3 regions of the Pseudomonas sp. GD03842 genome follow, and region 2 is predicted to be linked to each of the others. Evidence: riboswitches for the same ligand, from Rfam matches in the RefSeq annotation. Region 2 holds a riboswitch; each other region holds the start of a gene.
What was found. A riboswitch is a leader RNA that binds a small molecule or an ion and turns the genes downstream of it on or off. The one in region 2 is predicted to bind cobalamin.
Positions count from the first base shown of each region.

Region 1 (6,032 bases), on a different contig from region 2:
GTGGCGTCCAACTCTGACGTCTGGCGGCTCACCAGGTAACCCACGCGTTGGCGGGCCGCTTCGATGTCGTCGCCTCGCAGCGCCTGTGCCACGGGTTCGACATGTTCGCCGAGGCTACGTAGGCCAAGGGCGCAGTACAACGCTGCCACCTCGACCAGCCAGCCAACGTACGGCAGCACGCTGAGCAGCGTCACCAGAAGGGTCAATGGCACGACCGCTAGAAACCAGGCGGTGACGCCGTGGCTGCGCCAACCACGACCGCCGGAATTGAAGCGTTGCTCAAGGCGCTCGGCGTATCGACCAAACGCAACCAGCGGGTGATTACGTTTCGGCTCGCCCAGCAACGCGTCCAGTGCCACCCCGGCGACACTCAACAGGGCCACGCTCATGACTTCACCCCCCAGGTGTTATCAAAAACCAATTCCTGCAGCGGACGCGCTTGCGCCCAGCCTTCCAATACCAGCATCGGCGCCGGGTAAAACGCCTCGACCGGCCCCAGACAGAGAATGGCCAACGGTTTCGATCCGGTCGGCATGTGCAACAGGTCGGCCAGCGCCGCCGGGTCAAACAACGATACCCAGCCCATGCCCAGCCCTTCGGCGCGAGCCGCCAGCCACAGGTTCTGGATGGCGCAGGACAGCGAAGCCATGTCCATTTCCGGCAAGGTACGACGGCCGAAAATGTGCTTCTCACGGTCGTCCATCAGGGCTGCGACGAGCACTTCGGCGCAGTCGTTGATGCCCTCGACCTTGAGCTTCATGAAATCATCGGAACGTTCGCCCAGCGCTTCCGCCGTGCGCAGCCGTTCCTCTTCGACGAGTGCTTGAATCTGCCCACGCAACGCGCGATCACTGATGCGGATAAAACGCCAAGGCTGCATCAGGCCGACACTGGGCGCGTGGTGGGCCGCTTCAAGCAAGCGGGCCAACAGCGCCGGCGCGACCTCGCCGCCGCTGAAATGACGCATGTCGCGACGCTCGGCGATGGCCCGGTAGACCGCCGCGCGCTCCTGCTCGCTGAAAGCCGGGTCAGTCATGGCGCCCTCAAGCGGGCGTGGTGGATGGACCGTCATGGCAAGAACAGCGCCGCCATCGCCTGTGGGTTGGAAGGGAAATAGAAATGCACGTAGGACGCGGTCATCCGTCCATCGCGGTACACCGCTTCCGCGCCGCGCCCACCATTGGGGCTGATGCCACGGGTGATCGGCACCTGCTCGGTGCTGGTCAGCGAGTGGTGATAGGTGTGCCCGCGCAATACGCCTTCCGGTAGCTCTACCGACTGCAGCGCCAAGGCTGCAAGACGCTTTTGCATCACCGCCTCGCCATCGAGCAAGCCGACGAGTTCGGCACGCAGCCCTTGCACGTCGGTCAGTGCGTTGAGCAGATACAACATGCCACCGCACTCGGCCAACAACGGTTTGCCCGCAGCATGATGGGCACGAATGGCCTGAAGCATCGGCCGGTTCTGCCCCAATGCAAGATGGTGCAGTTCGGGGTAGCCCCCAGGCAGGTACAGGCTGTCGGCCTCCGGCAACTGCGAATCATGGATCGGCGAGAAAAACGACAATTCGGCGCCCATTGCCCGCAGCAGATCGAGGCTGGCACCGTAAATGAACGCAAAGGCCTCGTCACGGGCGACGGCGATCCGCACGCCCGTCAACAACGGCGCTGCCGCGACGAACTCAGGGGCCTCGAAAGTGACGGCGGGCGGCAGGGTTGCATCACAGGTTTCGGCCAGTGCTGCTGCAGCAGCATCCAGCCGCATGTCCAGATCGTTGAGTTCGCTGGCTTGAACCAGCCCGAGATGACGACTCGGCAGCTCAATCGCGGTCTCGCGAGACAGCGCCCCGTACCAGCGCAGCCCTTCGGTCAGGCTGCCTTCGAGCAACTGAGCATGACGCACCGTGCCGACGCGGTTGGCCAGCACGCCTGCGAATGGCAGGTCCGGTTGATAGCGCGCCAGCCCCAATGCCAGTGCACCGAAGGTTTGAGCCATGGCCGTGCCGTCGATGACCGCCAGCACCGGCACGCCGAAACGCCTGGCCAGATCGGCACTGGAGGGCGTGCCGTCAAAAAGCCCCATCACGCCCTCGATCAAAATCAGATCCGCTTCGGCGGCAGCTTCCCACAGCAAACGGCGGCTCTCGGCTTCGCCCACCATCCACATGTCCAGTTGATACACGGGATGACCGCTGGCGCGTTCGAGAATCATCGGATCGAGAAAGTCCGGCCCGCACTTGAACACGCGCACGTCGCGGCCCTGGTTGCGATGAAGGCGAGCGAGCGCTGCGGTGACGGTGGTCTTGCCCTGGCCAGAAGCGGGTGCGGCGATCAGAACAGCGGGGCACTGACGGGGCTCTGTCACCACTCGATACCCTTCTGCGCCTTGATTCCGGCCTGGAAGGCATGCTTCATCACGCCGATCTCGGACACGGTGTCGGACAAATCGATCAGCTCCTGCTTGGCACCTCGGCCCGTGATGATCACGTGCTGCATGGACGGACGGGCCTGTACGTCACTGAGTACCTGGTCCAGTTCGAGGTAGCCGTGTTTGAGGGCAATGTTCAATTCGTCGAGAATCACCAGGCCGATCGCGGGGTCCCGCAGCAGCGTCTGGCTCACCGCCCAGGCGGCCTGCGCAGCGGCGATATCACGCTGGCGATCCTGCGTTTCCCAGGTGAAGCCTTCGCCCATGACGTGGTAGTGCACTTGTTCGGGAAAGCGGCGGAAGAACAGCTCTTCCCCGGTGGCGTTGCGACCCTTGATGAATTGCACGACACCGCATTGCATACCGTGGCCCATGGCACGCGCCAGCATGCCGAACGCCGAGCTGCTCTTGCCTTTGCCGTTACCGGTCAGTACCAGTACCAGGCCACACTCATTGGGCGCACTGGCAATGCGTTCGTCCATCACCGCCTTTTTGCGCTGCATGCGCGCCAGGTGGCGTTCGTCACGTTCGGGGGATTCGCTCATCTCAGCTCTCCGCTTGAGGGCAGGTGTGGCAAACGGAGAACACGCGCAATGACTGGCGGCAGGCATCGAAACGAATCGAGCCTGCGCAGAGCATCGCCCTCCGTGATGCTGTGGAATGGATCAGGCCGGTCTCCGGACTCATGAAAAACCACGCGCCTTCCCATGTCCTTCGGACACAGTGGCATTGTGCGGGCCTTGGCTCATTTACCGTTGCGGAGGCAGTGCCGGGATGGATCGCAGAGCGTTCGCACCGGCTTCCCTGTTTCACCCGTGTTCTCGGGCACCTGAAACAATCGGCGAAGGTTAGAGGGTTGACTACGGAGCGTCAATCAAAGCGTCGTGCGTCTGTCGCTGAAAGCCGCTGGCTTGGGCATCCCCTGTCGGCACCAGGCCGGCCTGCTGCTGGCGCAACAGCAAACCGACACAGTGCACTTGAGCAGCTCAGTTACTGCGCGCCAGGTTCGAAGGCTGGATCACCCGTTTGGCGTTCAGCCAGGCCTTCTGCCAATACGGCTTGTCGAGGCTGTCGAGCTTGACCGTGCCACCGGTGGCCGGCGCATGAACGAACCGCCCCTCACCGACATAGATACCGGCGTGGCTCACGTTCGACCCGCCGTTGGTGGCAAAAAATACCAAATCCCCTGTTTGTAGCTGGCTGCGATCGATGTCCGGGCCCCGCAGGCTGATCATCTCGCGCGTCGACCTCGGCAACAGGATCCCCGCGGCATCGCGGTAGACATAGCCGATCAGGCCGCTGCAATCGAAGCCGGAATCAGGCGTGTTGCCACCCCAGCGGTACGGTGTCCCCACCAGCCCAATGGCGCGCAACAAGACGTCATCAGCGACAGGCGAAGAAAATTGAGAGGGAGCGGAAACCACAGGCCGGGAAACGACCTTCGGTGGAGAGGGCGGAGGATGGCTGGAGCACGCTGCCAGTAATACCGCCAAAGAAGCTACAGCCAGACGAACCGTATACGACATAAACACAACAACCTTCATAGGATGCGGCTTGCTCTGCCGGGAGCCGGGTTCATTCAAGACTGCGCAGAATCGGCTGCGTTCGGTGCCAGCCCGGTAAAACAGCAAAAAAACCGGGGCCGAACATCCAAACCCGGCCCTTTCGCCTGTCTTGCCTTGCCAAACCCGTATCGCGACGTTTCACAGTCCGGGCCAAACCCGGTAACAACGGTTATTTACGATGTTGGCGCTTGATTGTAGTCGAGGTCATCGCAGTCGTCGTTTCAGGCACATGGGAAGGTGCCATGGCCAACGCACGCTTGGCTTCGATGAACGTCCGAGCCCAGTACGCATCGTCGAGGCTGTCGACGCGTACACCGCCACTGCGACGGCTGCTGGAATGAATGAACTGGTCATCACCCAGGTAGATACCCGCGTGGCTCACACGACCACGGCCAGCGGTGCTGAAGAACAGCAGATCACCAGGCTTGAGGTCGTTGCGTTTGACCAGAGGGGCATCGATGTTGATCATCTCGCGAGAAGAGCGTGGCAGGCTCATGCCTGCTTCTTCACGGAACAGATAACCGATGAAGCCGCTGCAATCGAAGCCGGAGGCGGTCGAGGTGCCGCCGAACCGGTAACGGGTGCCGATCAGCGACTTGCCACGTTCCAGAATACTGTCGGCCAGCAGGGGCAATTGATAAGGTTTGTTGTCGGCAAACTGCGCCAGCTCGTCTTCGGTGGCGATTTCGTCATCCAGGGCGGATGCCGAATACCCAGCGCGGTTGGCGGTTTGAGCGGTGGCAGAGTCCTTGAACGGTGGAATCTGCGCCTGCTGTTGCGATGCTGGCATCTGGGCCGCGCAGCCGAACAGCAGGGTCACGAGTGCGAGAGGCACGAGGGGTGCGAAGCGATTCAGCATGGGCACGACCGTGGCTAAGGTGTAAAGAAGCCGAGACTATGCCTTCAATCGTCGTCATTTGCAAATTCAATCGAAACAAATGTGACTTGCCAGTGTCCCCATCACATCTAAGGCTCGGCACCTCATAACAGCGTCCATGTGCCTGGAGTGATCGGTCGGCGAAGGGTTGATCTCAGCGGTAAAGCCTCCCGTAATTCGCGTTCGCACCAGCGGCTCGTGAATGTACGGGAAACTGGCCGTGGTTCCAACACTGAGTACAGCGTCAAAGCCTTTTGCCATCTCTGCATACAGCACATTCAATGCCAGCTCCGGCAACATCTCCTCGAACAAGACGACCGGCGGTCTGAGGACACCCTCACAATGCGCGCACAACGGCGGCAGCGCACGTTGCAAGTGAGCGCTCAGCTCCGGGTCCTGCGCGCCGCAGGACTGACAGTAGAGCGGTGCGATCTGCCCATGAATCTCGATCAACCGTTCGGGCGGGCTGCCCGCCGCCCGATGGTAACCGTCAACGTTCTGAGTCAGCACCCAGCATTCCGGCTTATATCGCTGCAGTTGTGCGATCGCAAAATGCGCCGCATTGGGCTGTCCACCCAGGCAAGCGCTACCTAATTGGGCAATGTATTTCCAGCACAGGGCAGGATCACGTCGCAGCATCGGCCCGGAAAGCGCCCTTTCGATCGGCAGCCCATCGTCGGTCTGGCCGTTGTACAAGCCGCCAACACCACGATAGGTCGGCAGACCCGAATCCGCCGACAACCCGGCGCCCGTGATGATCAGGATGCGGTCCGCGCGGCGCAGGGCGGCGACCGTCTGCTGCACCACCGCCGGGTCCACCTCTGGCAGCGTCACCAGCCGAGCGTTTCTTTAAGGAAGGGGATGGTCAGCTTCCGCTGAGCCTGCAGCGAGGCCTGATCGAGTTGCTCGAGGAGATCGAACAACGCGCTCATGCTGCGCTTGCCTCGAGTCAGAATGAAATGCCCGACTTCATCCGTCAGGTGCAAACCGCGGCGAGACGCGCGCAATTGCAGCGCACGAAGCTTCTCTTCGTCGGACAGCAGCCGCATTTGAAAGACCAGTGCCATCGTCAGGCGCGATTTGAGGTCTGCCAATTTGACCGGCAGCTCCCGTGGCGAACAGGACGCCGCGATCAGCAGGCGTCGACCACTGTCGCGCAGGCG
Region 1 covers NZ_JAOCEA010000012.1:182,588-188,619, forward strand. The annotation lists gene cbiB (adenosylcobinamide-phosphate synthase CbiB) at 1-389, opposite strand, end outside; gene bluB (5,6-dimethylbenzimidazole synthase) at 386-1,036, opposite strand; gene N5D61_RS18205 (cobyrinate a,c-diamide synthase) at 1,069-2,364, opposite strand; gene cobO (cob(I)yrinic acid a,c-diamide adenosyltransferase) at 2,361-2,972, opposite strand; cobalamin riboswitch at 3,078-3,275, opposite strand; gene N5D61_RS18215 (C40 family peptidase) at 3,414-3,953, opposite strand; gene N5D61_RS18220 (NlpC/P60 family protein) at 4,162-4,851, opposite strand; gene N5D61_RS18225 (NAD-dependent protein deacylase) at 4,918-5,697, opposite strand; gene hda (DnaA regulatory inactivator Hda) at 5,700-6,032, opposite strand, start outside.
Region 1: it holds a riboswitch for cobalamin, as region 2 does, so the genes downstream of both, cobO (cob(I)yrinic acid a,c-diamide adenosyltransferase) here and cobW (cobalamin biosynthesis protein CobW) in region 2, are expected to answer to the same signal.

Region 2 (6,032 bases):
CGCCCACGATTACCTGGCCGATCTGCTGCAAAAGCAGAACACCCCTGGCATCGGCATCCGCGTGTTTATTACCCAGCCTGGCACCCAATACGCTGAAACCTGTATCGCTTACTGCAAGCCCGGCGAAGAGAAACCGGAAGACAAGGCCGTCGGCCTGAAAAGCTTCACCGCCTGGATCGACTCGTTCAGCGAAGCGTTCCTGGAAGACGCGGTGGTGGATTACGCCACCGACCGCATGGGCGGTCAACTGACCATCAAGGCGCCGAACGCCAAAGTGCCCATGGTCAACGCCGACAGCCCCATCAACGAGCGCATCAATTATTACCTGCAGACCGAGATCAATCCCGGCCTGGCCAGCCATGGCGGTCAGGTGACGCTGATCGACGTGATCGAGGAAGACGAGCGCAACATTGCGGTGCTGCAATTCGGAGGTGGTTGCCAAGGGTGCGGCCAAGCCGATGTGACACTCAAGGAAGGCATCGAGCGCACCCTGCTGGAGCGCATTCCTGAGCTGTCCGGCGTGCGCGATGTGACCGACCATACGCAGAAAGAGAACGCCTACTACTGATCGGCGGCTCAATTGCGCAAAATGCCCCGACTCGTCGGGGCATTTTCATTTGCGTCAGGTGGCGCTCATGGCTGGCATCAAGGCCTGAACAGATGCGCATGGCCGGCGCGATACAGCGATGACTCCCCGAACACTTCATTGCCCAGCACCCGGCCTACCAGAATCAGCGCGGTGCGGCGGAAGCCCTTGGCTCGCACCTTTTCTTCGATGTCTGCCAGCGTTCCCTGCGCCCAGTCCTGATCAGGCCAACTGGCCCGATGAATCACGGCAATCGGGCAGTCGGCGCCGTAATGCGGGGTCAATTCCGCGACAATGTTCGCCAAGTGCTTGACCCCCAGGTGAATGGCCATGGTCGCCCGGTGCCGAGCCAACTCGTGCAGCGATTCGCCTTCGGGCATGGCGGTGTTGTTGGCGTATCGGGTCAGAATGACGCTTTGGGAAATGTCCGGCAGCGTCAGTTCGGTCCCGAGCAAGGCCGCACACGCTGCCGTGGCAGTGACCCCCGGGATGATTTCGAATGGAATGTTCAGCGTGCGCAGGCAACGGATCTGTTCACCGATCGCGCCGTAGAGGCTAGGGTCGCCCGAATGGACCCGTGCCACATCCTGGCCTTGTGCATGAGCGGATTTCATCAAGGCGATGATCTGATCGAGGTGAAGCGCCGCGCTGTTGATCACCTGGCTCGCTCGATGCCCCTCCAAGAGGGCGGGTGGGACCAGCGAGCCGGCGTAGATGATCACCGGGCAGGTGCGGATCAGACGCTGGCCTTTGACGGTGATCAGGTCAGGATCGCCAGGGCCTGCACCGATGAAAAAAACAGTCATTGAAACTCCGAAGGGCTGAAGCAGGGGCCGACCCCTTTGAACCTCATGTTTCGCGAAGACGTCGGGCTAAGCGTGTAGTGAAGAGGAAGGCGAAACCTGGGCTCGGCTAATGGCCATTGCCAGGGTCGCACGCGTGCTGTGGCGGCGTTCGATCACCAACTCGGCGGGTTGGTGACTCAGGTGGGTGGCCAGCGCCAGGGCCGAACTTTCGGCCACCCCGTAGCAGCCAGTGTGGTTGAAGGAGACCTGCGAGCGGTGGCTGAGGCGGGATTCGAAAGCCACCAATTGCCCCGCATCGAAAAAATGCAACGGCAGTGAAAGGTGTTCGGCGAGCTCAAGCAACCCGGCCTCCGTGGACTTGGTGTCGATGGAGGCGAGGGCGGTGATCTCGTTCAGGGCCATCCGATGTTCGAGCAGCGTGACTTCGACCAACCCCATCAACACCTCCGCCGGGCAACCGCGCTGGCAGCCAAGGCCGATCACGCGGACCGGTCGAGGAGGGCGTGCGCTCATATTGCAGGGTCTAAACCGGCTTGGGTCTGACGGGCGTCCTGGCGGCGGAACAACCACGCGCTGATCAGGCCCATCGCCACCCAGAACAACGCGTTGGTCAACAGCGAAGCCACTTTGAATTCGGCCTCCAGTGCCTCGGGCGCCAGCGCGGCATGCACCTGCGGCTGCGGTGCGCCGATCACGTGCGGCACCACCAGAATCGCGGCGCCGAGCGCTTTCAACAATCCGCTGCGGGCAAACACGATCAATGCCAGTCCGACGGCCGTGGATGCCGCCGTACCGATCCACCAGATCTGTCGTTGGGTCAGGTCAGCCGCTGCCGTACCGGGCAACTCGGGCGGCAAGCCCAGCGTGGGCGCCAGGACAAACACCGCGTAACCGGCCAACCCCCACAGCGCGCCCTGACGAACGCCAGCGGGCTCGCGCAAGGTGTACAGCGCCGCCAGCATGAGCGAGAACCCGACCGCGACGACCAAGTTGCCACCGGTGGTGGACAGGACACGCTGCCAACCGTCCTCCGGCTCCCAGGCTTGCTCATCGTGCACATGGCCGCTCATGGCGCCTTCCGCGTGCTCATGCATTTCGGCGGCCGGAGCCTTTTCGTAGGTTTCTGCCTTGAGGATCAACGGCGCGACCCAGAAACTTTGCAGCAACGTCAGGATCAGGGCCGCGAGCAGCCCGGTGAAGCCGGCCGTTTGAGCGATACGCTTGAACATGGGAGCGAACCTCAATGGCAAGGGAAGGCGGAGCTGTGACGGGTATCGTGGGCGGCATTGTGGACGGCCGCGATGTGAGAGAAACCGGCGAAGTAGACCAGGCAGGCGCCAAGCACCATGGCGCTGATGGCGGCGGTCAGGCGTTGGGTCAAGGTGCTGGTAGAAGAGGCGGTATGGCTGGCGGTGCTGATCGACATGGCGGTTCCCTCGTGGTGTTGGCGTAGGGAAGGCGCAAGCGAGCCACGGACGGTCGTCAGTCGCGAACTCAACAGCGCCCGCCCACCGCGGGTTTGTCAGGTGTCAATGTCGGGCCGGTCTCCGGGCTTGCGAGGGGCACCGAAGATGCCTTCAAGAATCGCCTTCCCATATCGCTGACCGACACAGTGGATCTGATCCTTCGCTCGCTTACCGTTGCGGGGGCAGCACCGGACTTGCGCAGAGTCGCCCTCTGCACGCACCGGTTTCCCGTTTCACCCTGTGAAGGGCACCCGTAACAAGGTGTGTAGGAGAGCATGGCGGCGCGCAACCGTCAATTGGCCGCGTCGTCGCCAACGGACACTTCGAGTGAGGTGGGCTCGCAGTGACCCTGCCAGCCTCTGCCGGATGCACATTGACCTCGGCCCGCCCACTGCGTAGCCTTGCGCAGTCGAGGTTCGCCGGCCCGGCCTTGCCTGGGCACCGGCGCTAAGAAGGGAATGTGGTCAATGCCACAGCTGCCCCCGCAACTGTAAACGGTCATGTTCATTGCACAGCCACTGCGCGAGCGGGAAGGCGCGATGAATGCGCCGCCACTGGCTCAGCCAGTGCTGCGCCGCCGTGAGCCAGGAGACCTGCCTCGAAGCGGACGAAACGTCCACGCATTCTCATTACAACCGGGCGGGGTGATCCGGTGGCGAATCGAGCGGCGCGCCTGTCCACAGCGACAGCGGCCCGCAGTACTCGTCCTGTCTGCCCGCCGCTGTGCCCGAGGGCAATCATGAAAACACTGGCCAAACTCCCCGTCACCATCGTCACCGGCTTCCTCGGCTCGGGTAAAACCACCCTGTTACGCCATATGCTCGACCACGCCGAGGGGCGTCGCATCGCGGTCATCGTCAACGAATTCGGCGAACTGGGTATCGACGGCGACATCCTCAAGCAATGCACCATTGGCTGTACCGAGGAAGAGGCCACCGGGCGGGTGTACGAACTGGCGAACGGCTGCCTCTGCTGCACCGTTCAGGAAGAATTTTTCCCGGTGATGCAGGAGTTGGTCGCCCGTCGCGGCGATCTGGACCACATCCTCATTGAAACTTCCGGTCTGGCGCTGCCAAAGCCGTTGGTCCAAGCCTTCCAGTGGCCGGAGATCCGCAACGCCTGCACCGTCGATGCGGTGATCACGGTCGTCGACAGCCCGGCGGTGGTCGCCGGCACGTTCGCCGCCTTCCCGGAGCAAGTGGACGCCCAGCGCAAGCTCGATCCCAATCTGGACCACGAATCGCCCCTGCACGAGCTGTTCGCCGATCAATTGGCCAGCGCGGATCTGGTGATTCTGAACAAGGCCGATCAATTGGACGCCGCCGCGCTCGCTGCGGTGCGGGCGGAAGTCGCCGAAGAGCTGCCTGCGGCGGTGAAAATCGTCGAGGCCAGCAAAGGGCAGCTGCCGCTCACTGTGCTGTTGGGGCTGGGTGCCGAGTCAGAATTGCACATCGACGGGCGCAAGACGCACCACGATCACCACGACGGCGAGGACCACGACGATCACGATCACGATGCCTTCGACTCGATTTCCATTGCGCTGCCGCAAGCCGATGAAGCGCTGTTGCTCGACGCCCTGACGCAAGCGGTCGTGCAGCACGGCATTCTGCGGGTAAAAGGCTTCGTGGCCATTCCCGGCAAGCCCATGCGCCTGCTGGTGCAAGGTGTCGGCACGCGCTTCGACAAGCACTTCGACCGGCCATGGAAAGCCGACGAGGCCCGCGAAAGCCGCCTGGTGCTGATCGGCCAGGACCTGGACGCCGCCGTGCTCGAAGCTCAATTGCGCCAAGCCATTCAGGGGTAAGGCATGCACCTGCTGCGCACCCAGCCCGGCGGGTTCGTGCCCGACGACAGCATCGCCGACCTCGGCCAGACGCCTGCCGAGCTGGTGATCCTGTGCAGCGGTGATTCCCATTTGGCCCTGCTGGCAGAGACCGCACAGCAACTGCCGGAAGATTACCCCACGCTGCGGCTGGCCAATCCGATGCAGGTGCAGAACCACGCCTCGGTGGACCTGTATGTCGACCAGGTGCTGCGCCACGCCAAAGTGATTCTGCTGTCGCTGCATGGCGGGATCGGCTACTGGCGCTATGGGGTCGAGCGGCTGGTGGAGCTGGCTGCGGGTGCCAGAAAGGGCGAGGGCGTCAAACTGATCATGGTGCCGGGAGATGACCGCCCGGACCCCGAACTCAGTGAGCTCAGCACTGAGCCGTCGGAGGATCGCGAGCGCCTGTGGCACTACCTGCGTCAGGGGGGCAAACACAACGCGCTGCAGTTGTTCAATTGCCTGGCCGATCGCTGGCTGGGTAGGGATTACCCCTGGGAAGCCCCGCAGGTGTTGCCCCGCGTCGCTATTTACCACCCTCGAGTGGCTCGCGCTGCGTTGATTGATTGGCAGGCTGAGTGGCGCACCGATCAGCCAGTGGCTGCCGTGCTGTTCTATCGCTCCCACTTGCAAGCGGCCAATACCGCCTTCATCGACATCTTCTGCGAGCGCCTGGTGGCACAGGGGCTCAATCCGCTGCCTATCGCGGTCGCCAGCCTGAAAGAGCCCGCCTGCCTAGACGCGGTGCAGGACTGGCTCGACGAAGCGGGTTGCGAGATCATCCTCAACACCACCGGGTTCGCCCAGTCGACACCCGAAGCGCCGCATTTACGACCGTTCCGTCGTAATGTCCCGGTGATCCAGGCCATCTGCGCACAGGACAACGAACCGGGGTGGCGCGCCAGTGACCAAGGGCTGGGGCCGAGGGACCTGGCGATGCACATCGCATTGCCCGAACTGGATGGTCGGATCATCAGCCGACCGATCAGCTTCAAGGACCTGGCCTGGCGCAGCGAGCGCAGCCAGGCTGACGTGGTCTGCTACCGCGCCCAGCCCGAGCGGATGGATTTCGTCGCCGAATTGGCGCGGCGCTGGGTCACCCTGGCGCGCACTGCCAACGCCGACAAGCGGGTCGCGCTGATCCTGGCCAACTACCCGACCCGGGACGGGCGCATCGGTAACGGTGTTGGGCTGGATACGCCTGCGGCCGCGCTGAACATTCTCAAGGCATTGCAACAGCAGGGTTACCCCGTGGAAGGCCTGCCGCAGACCGGCACTGCGCTGATTCACGACCTGCTCGGCGGCGTCACCAACGACCCGGACGGTCGTGATCAACGGCCGTGTCATCA
Region 2 covers NZ_JAOCEA010000001.1:389,241-395,272, forward strand. The annotation lists gene nfuA (Fe-S biogenesis protein NfuA) at 1-568, shown strand, start outside; gene cobM (precorrin-4 C(11)-methyltransferase) at 646-1,392, opposite strand; gene N5D61_RS01790 (cobalamin biosynthesis protein) at 1,459-1,905, opposite strand; gene N5D61_RS01795 (CbtA family protein) at 1,902-2,621, opposite strand; gene N5D61_RS01800 (CbtB domain-containing protein) at 2,633-2,818, opposite strand; cobalamin riboswitch at 2,913-3,128, opposite strand; cobalamin riboswitch at 3,254-3,474, shown strand; gene cobW (cobalamin biosynthesis protein CobW) at 3,598-4,662, shown strand; gene cobN (cobaltochelatase subunit CobN) at 4,666-6,032, shown strand, end outside.

Region 3 (6,032 bases), 130 kb from region 2:
TCGGAAAGGAGGCGACTGGCCACTCCATCCGTCTGTCCGGTTGTACGCCGTTTGTTTAAACCAACTGCCGCTTGATCCATCCGAATAAAGGCGAGCCGAATGACTCGCCCTTCTCATAACAAGAGGTACGTAATCATGGCTAATACCGGAAAATCGAACCCTGGGAACTTCGCGAACGATCGTCAGAAAGCCTCTGAAGCAGGCAAAAAAGGCGGCCAGGCTTCGGGCGGCAGCAACGTGGCCGACGACCGGCAGAAAGCATCCGACGCCAACAAGAAAGGTGGCTCGATGCCACAAGGCGGCGCAGGGCGCAAATCCTGATCGATAACGATCAGCGCAAGGAGCGAGGGCGAAAGCTCTCGCTCTTTTAGTTTGGGCCAACCCTCATTCGTCAGGATCGATCAACGGCACAGTAGCATCGCGATCGAACTGCGAACCCGGGTCTTCATTGCCGGGATCATTGTCCACGTCCACTTCCAGATCTTCTTCGTCCGGCGCGTCCGGCGCCGTGTGCATTGCTGTGTGCAGGGTGTGTTGCATGGCAGGCTCCTTTGTGTCGGTTCGGTCAGTGCGGCGGTTCAGTTGCCCGTCACCGTCCAGTGGACGGCGTCCTCGGGAAATTTCAGTTGTTCGACCCGATGAGCGATGCCGCAGGCAATGGACTCCTCGGCGCTGATCACCTTTTCCTCGGCAGACAGGCAGCGGCCAATGTCCAGCGGCTGCGGGGCACCCTGGGTTTCGCTCGAATAGATGTTCACGTAGCGCTGCAGGTCGTTGTCCAGGCTGCGCAAGTACTCGCGAATCCGCGAATGGTCCACGGAGCTCTGATTGAAGTACCAGCTCATGGGGTGGATCAGAAAGCGCGAGTGAGGACAGACGATTCGCTCATTGGCGGCGAGGTACATGACGATGCCCATCGATTCGATGTTGCCACTGTTCAACGCGCGGATCGGCACCGCCAGCGACTTGAGAAAGTTGTAAAGGGTAAAACCCAGCGCGGTGCTGCCACCGGCGGTCGAGAGGTTCAGCAACAGGCCCGTGGCGCCTTTGTCGAGGGCCTCCAGACAGCGGTCGCGAAAATGCTCGGTGCTGGCTTGATCGACCCCACAATGGAAATGGACGATGTGTTCACTCATCGACTGCCCTCCCTTTCCGGATTATCGAAACCGCGTGTGAAGTTGGAAGCCACGCGCTCGGGAAAAGTTGCATTTGCCCTTCCGGTCGAACTCCCGCCCCGCACGAGGATCTTTACCCATGCCGCTCCGCTCGTCGGCCGGTATTTCATGACGCCAGACAGGACACTCTCATGAGTCTGCACGACAAGATCATCGGCCGCCTGGGTTTCGGCTCGGCTCCGTTGGGCAACATGTTTCGCGACATTGGCGAAGAAGAAGCCGCCGCCACCGTGCAATCGGCGTGGGACCAAGGCATTCGCTATTTCGATACGGCGCCGCTGTACGGGGCCGGTCTGTCCGAACAGCGCCTTGGCCGGGCGCTGACTCACCTGCCCCGGGACGCCTACACCCTCAGTACCAAAGTGGGCCGGCTGGTGTCCGAGGCACTCGACACGCAACCGCGCAATGGTCCGTTCACGGACGGTTTGAAGAACAAGATCCTGACCGATTATTCCGCCGACGCCACCTTGCGCTCCATCGACGCCAGCCTTGAACGACTGAAGACCGACCGGCTGGACATCGTGTTCGTTCATGACATCGCGAAGGACGCCCACGGCGATGAGTGGATCGAGCATTTCAATGTCGCCCGTACCGGCGCCTTCCGTACCCTCACGCGCCTGCGTGAGGAAGGCGTGATCAAGGCCTGGGGACTGGGCGTCAACCGCGTCGAACCCTGTGAACTCACCCTGGATTTGAGTGAAGCACAACCCGATGGTTTTCTCCTGGCCGGACGTTACTCGCTGCTCGATCACGACCAGCCACTGCAACGCCTGTTCACCAAGGCGCGCGAACACAACGCCGAGTTCGTCGTGGGCGGGCCTTACAGTTCGGGGGTGCTGGTCGGCGGCAAGCATTTCGAGTACCAGCCCGCTGCCCAGGCCATGCTGGACAAAGTGGCGCACATACAGGAGATCGCTCGGCAGTATCAGGTCGACATCAAAGCCGCAGCGTTGCAGTTCGTGCTGGCCAACCCCTTGGTCGCTGCGGTGATTCCCGGGGCCAGCCGCCCCTCGCGGATTGCCGAGGATGTGGCCGCGGTCGAGGCCCAGGTGCCTGACGGATTCTGGCAGGCCATGCGCGATCAGGGCTTCATTGCCAGCCAGGCGCCCGTGCCAAGCAAATTCTGACCGCCTCTCACAGCGCTGGAGTCAGTTTGGCTCCAGCTCAATATGTCTGGCGCGATGGGCTGTCATGACGGCGCTGCCGGCTGACACACCTGAGCGAAGGCCTTGGGTTCATGTGCCATCCAACGCGCTGACCTCCCTCCCCCTCGTGCGCCAACCTCGATTCCGTTCCCACAAACCGCGTGCGTTGGGTTAGCCTTGCCCTCGCCCTGTATACATAGCGCCTATAAATCGTGCACACCGCTCAATCTTGTCCTACCGCGAGGCCGCCGCTCATGCGAATTCTGATCGTCAACGTCAACACCACCGAATCGATGACCCAGACCATCGCCGAACAGGCGCGCAGCGTCGCCTCCCCGGGCACCGAAATCATCGGCCTGACCCCACGCTTCGGCGCCGAATCGGTGGAGGGCAATTTCGAGAGCTACCTGGCCGCCTTGGCCGTGATGGACCGGGTGCTGTCGTACGATCAACCTTATGACGCGGTGATACAAGCCGGCTATGGCGAGCATGGTCGAGAAGGTTTGCAGGAGTTGCTTGAGGTGCCGGTGGTGGACATTACCGAAGCGGCCGCCAGTCTGGCCATGCTCTTGGGCCATGCCTATTCGGTTGTCACCACGCTGGACCGCACCGTGCCGCTGATCGAAGACCGACTGAAACTGGCCGGGGTCTACGAGCGCTGCGCCTCGGTTCGCGCCAGCGGCATGAGCGTGCTGGAACTGGAGCAAGCCCCGGATCGCGCACTGCACGCAATCGCCGAGCAAGCGGTCGAGGCCGTTCAACAGGACAAGGCCGAAGTCATCTGCCTGGGGTGCGGCGGCATGGCCGGGCTGGAGCAACTGATCCGCGAGCGCGCCGGGGTGCCGGTGGTCGATGGCGTGACGGCTGCGGTGGCGCTGGCCGAATCCTTGGTGCGGCTGGGGTTGAAGACGTCCAAGGTGCGCACCTATGCCACGCCGCGCCCGAAACGCGTGTCAGGCTGGCCGTTCAACTTTCCCGTCCAATGACGGCTATGCAGGCTGCGGCCGGTCCGCCGCCTCGGGGGGGCCATTGGGCCTCACACCCGTGTCGTGCCCTGCAACCGGCAGGTCCGTTGACGCCGTCGTACGGCTGAGCAATCGCGATCAGGCGGCAAGATCGACGTGTTCGGTCGGCCGCAAATCGTTTAGTATCCCCCCGCCGGTTTCCACACGGAATTAATAGGGAATCCAACAGCCTCGGCGTGAGGCTGAAACGGAACTGTCCCCGCAACTGTAGGCGCTGAGCCCTGCTTCCCGATTGCCACTGGTTCACACCGGGAAGGCCGAAGCGAGGCAACGACGCGCCAGTCAGGAGACCTGCCGGCCAGCGTCAATCATTCACCGGCGGGGTGTCCGGGGAAGGACTTCCGTCTGCGTACTCTGCGCCGCCTCCGCTCGCGTGGAGCCTATCGGATGTGCTTTCCAGTGCCTGCGCCCTTCAACAGGTCCACTGGAGACGCCTTGATGTCGTTGCGCCCCCTTGCCGTGCTGTTCACCGGTCTGACGCTGTCCAGCGCACTGTTCATGTCCGCTGCCATTGCCGCCCCTACGCACTACCCCTTGACCATCGACAACTGCGGCGTGCCGCTGACGTTCGCTCACGCCCCGCATCGTATCGTGACCATTGGCCAGGCGGCCACGGAGATGCTCTACGCACTGGGCCTTGGCCAGCAGGTGGTGGGCACCTCGCTCTGGTTCAACGACACCCTCCCCCAATTCAGCGCGCAGAACGCCCGGATCGAGCGCCTGGCCGACAACGCCCCCAGCTTTGAATCGGTGATCGGCAAGCGTCCTGACTTCGTGCCCGTGCAGTTCGAGTGGATGGTCGGCCCGCAAGGTGCCGTGGGCACCCGGCAACAGTTCCAGGACCTGAACATCGCCACCTACATTCTGCCGTCGGACTGCGAGGGGAAGAATAATCGGGTCGGTGCCGATGGCACGCGCACCGAGGCCTTTGGCGTTGATACGCTGTACAAGAGCATCAGGCAACAAGCGCAGATCTTCGATGTCCAGGACCGCGCCGAGCAGTTGATCGAGGGATACAAACGCCGTCTGGCCGATGCCGTCGAGCAGACCCGGCGTCGAAATGCCGAGCCTCTTTCGGCGGTGTTCTGGTTCTCCAGCCCCGATCTGCACAGCGACCCCTATGTGGCCGGGCGCAAAGGCATCCCCCATTTCATGCTGGACACCCTGGGCATGCGGAACGTCATCCAGTCCGACGAAGAGTGGCCGACCGTGGGCTGGGAAACCATTGCCAAGGCCAACCCGACGATTCTGGTGATCGCCCGCATGGACCGTCGGCGTTACCCGGCGGACGACCACGAGAAGAAGCTGGCCTTTCTCAAATCCGATCCGGTGACCCGCAACATGGACGCGGTGAAAAACAACCGCATCGTCATCATGGACGCCAGCGCGATGGAATCTGGTATTCGGCTGTTCGACGGCATCGAACAACTGGCCGCGGCCACCACCGGGCCATGAAGCTGCCCAGCATCGCCCGTTTGCTGGGCCATGGGCTGTGGGTCGGCGCGGTGCTGCTCCTGGCGATCCTGGCGGGCGTGGCCATCGGCGAGACGCCCATCAGCGTGTCGATCATCGCTCAGGTGCTGGCGAACAAACTCTGGGGTGCGGGGTTCGCCGTCGATCCGATCGATGAAGGTATCGTGTGGAATTACCGCCTGACCCGCGCCATCGTCGCCGCCGCGTGTGGGGCCGGTCTGGCGGTGTCTGGTGTGGTGCTGCAATCCTTGCTGCGCAATGCCCTGGCCGACCCGTACCTGCTGGGCATCTCGGCGGGGGCCTCCACCGGCGCGGTGTTGGTGGCGGTGATCGGGGTCGGCGGCGGCGCGGTGTCCTTGTCCATGGGCGCTTTTGCCGGGGCCGCGGCCGCGTTCGCCATGGTCGCCCTGCTCGCTCGCGTGTCCCGTGGCCAGCCTGCGACCGGTCAGATCATTCTGGCGGGCATCGCCGGTTCACAATTGTTCAACGCCCTGACCTCGTTGCTGATCACCAAATCGGCGAATGCCGAACAGGCCCGTGGGATTCTGTTCTGGCTGCTGGGCAACCTGAGTGGCGTGCGCTGGAGTGCCGTGGCGCTTTCGGTGCCCGTGGTGCTGCTCGGGCTGGGCGTGTGCCTGTGGCATCGACGGTCGCTCGATGCCTTCACCTTCGGCACCGACGCAGCCGCGTCGCTGGGCATTCCGGTGCGCCAGGTGCAGATCCTGCTGATCGCGAGCACGGCGCTGATCACCGCCGTGATGGTCTCTCTCGTCGGCTCGATCGGCTTCGTCGGGTTGGTCATTCCTCATGCCGTGCGGATGGCCACCGGCGTGCGGCATGCCCGGCTGCTGCCCCTGAGCGCCTTGAGCGGCGCGCTGTTTCTTGTCGCGGCCGACGTGGTCTCACGCACCCTGATCAAAGGCCAGGTGCTGCCAATCGGGGTGATCACCGCGCTGGTGGGCGCTCCGGTCTTCGCCCTGATTCTGATTCGGGGGAACCGCAGCCGATGAACGCTCCCATGGACCAGGCGGTCAGCGTGCTCACCGCCTTCGATCTGAGCTACCGCATCAAAGGAACGCCGTTGCTCGAGGGGGTCGAGCTGGCAATACGTGCCGGCGAAAACCTGGGCGTCGTCGGCCCGAACGGCTCCGGCAAATCGACACTGATCAAACTGTTGGCCGGCATCACTGTGCCCACCACAGGTGAGGTGCGAT
Region 3 covers NZ_JAOCEA010000001.1:262,661-268,692, reverse strand. The annotation lists gene N5D61_RS01245 (general stress protein) at 136-321, shown strand; gene N5D61_RS01240 (hypothetical protein) at 385-540, opposite strand; gene N5D61_RS01235 (ATP-dependent Clp protease proteolytic subunit) at 579-1,136, opposite strand; gene N5D61_RS01230 (aldo/keto reductase) at 1,307-2,302, shown strand; gene N5D61_RS01225 (aspartate/glutamate racemase family protein) at 2,575-3,306, shown strand; cobalamin riboswitch at 3,463-3,659, shown strand; gene N5D61_RS01220 (ABC transporter substrate-binding protein) at 3,784-4,800, shown strand; gene N5D61_RS01215 (iron chelate uptake ABC transporter family permease subunit) at 4,797-5,828, shown strand; gene N5D61_RS01210 (ABC transporter ATP-binding protein) at 5,825-6,032, shown strand, end outside.
Region 3: it holds a riboswitch for cobalamin, as region 2 does, so the genes downstream of both, N5D61_RS01220 (ABC transporter substrate-binding protein) here and cobW (cobalamin biosynthesis protein CobW) in region 2, are expected to answer to the same signal.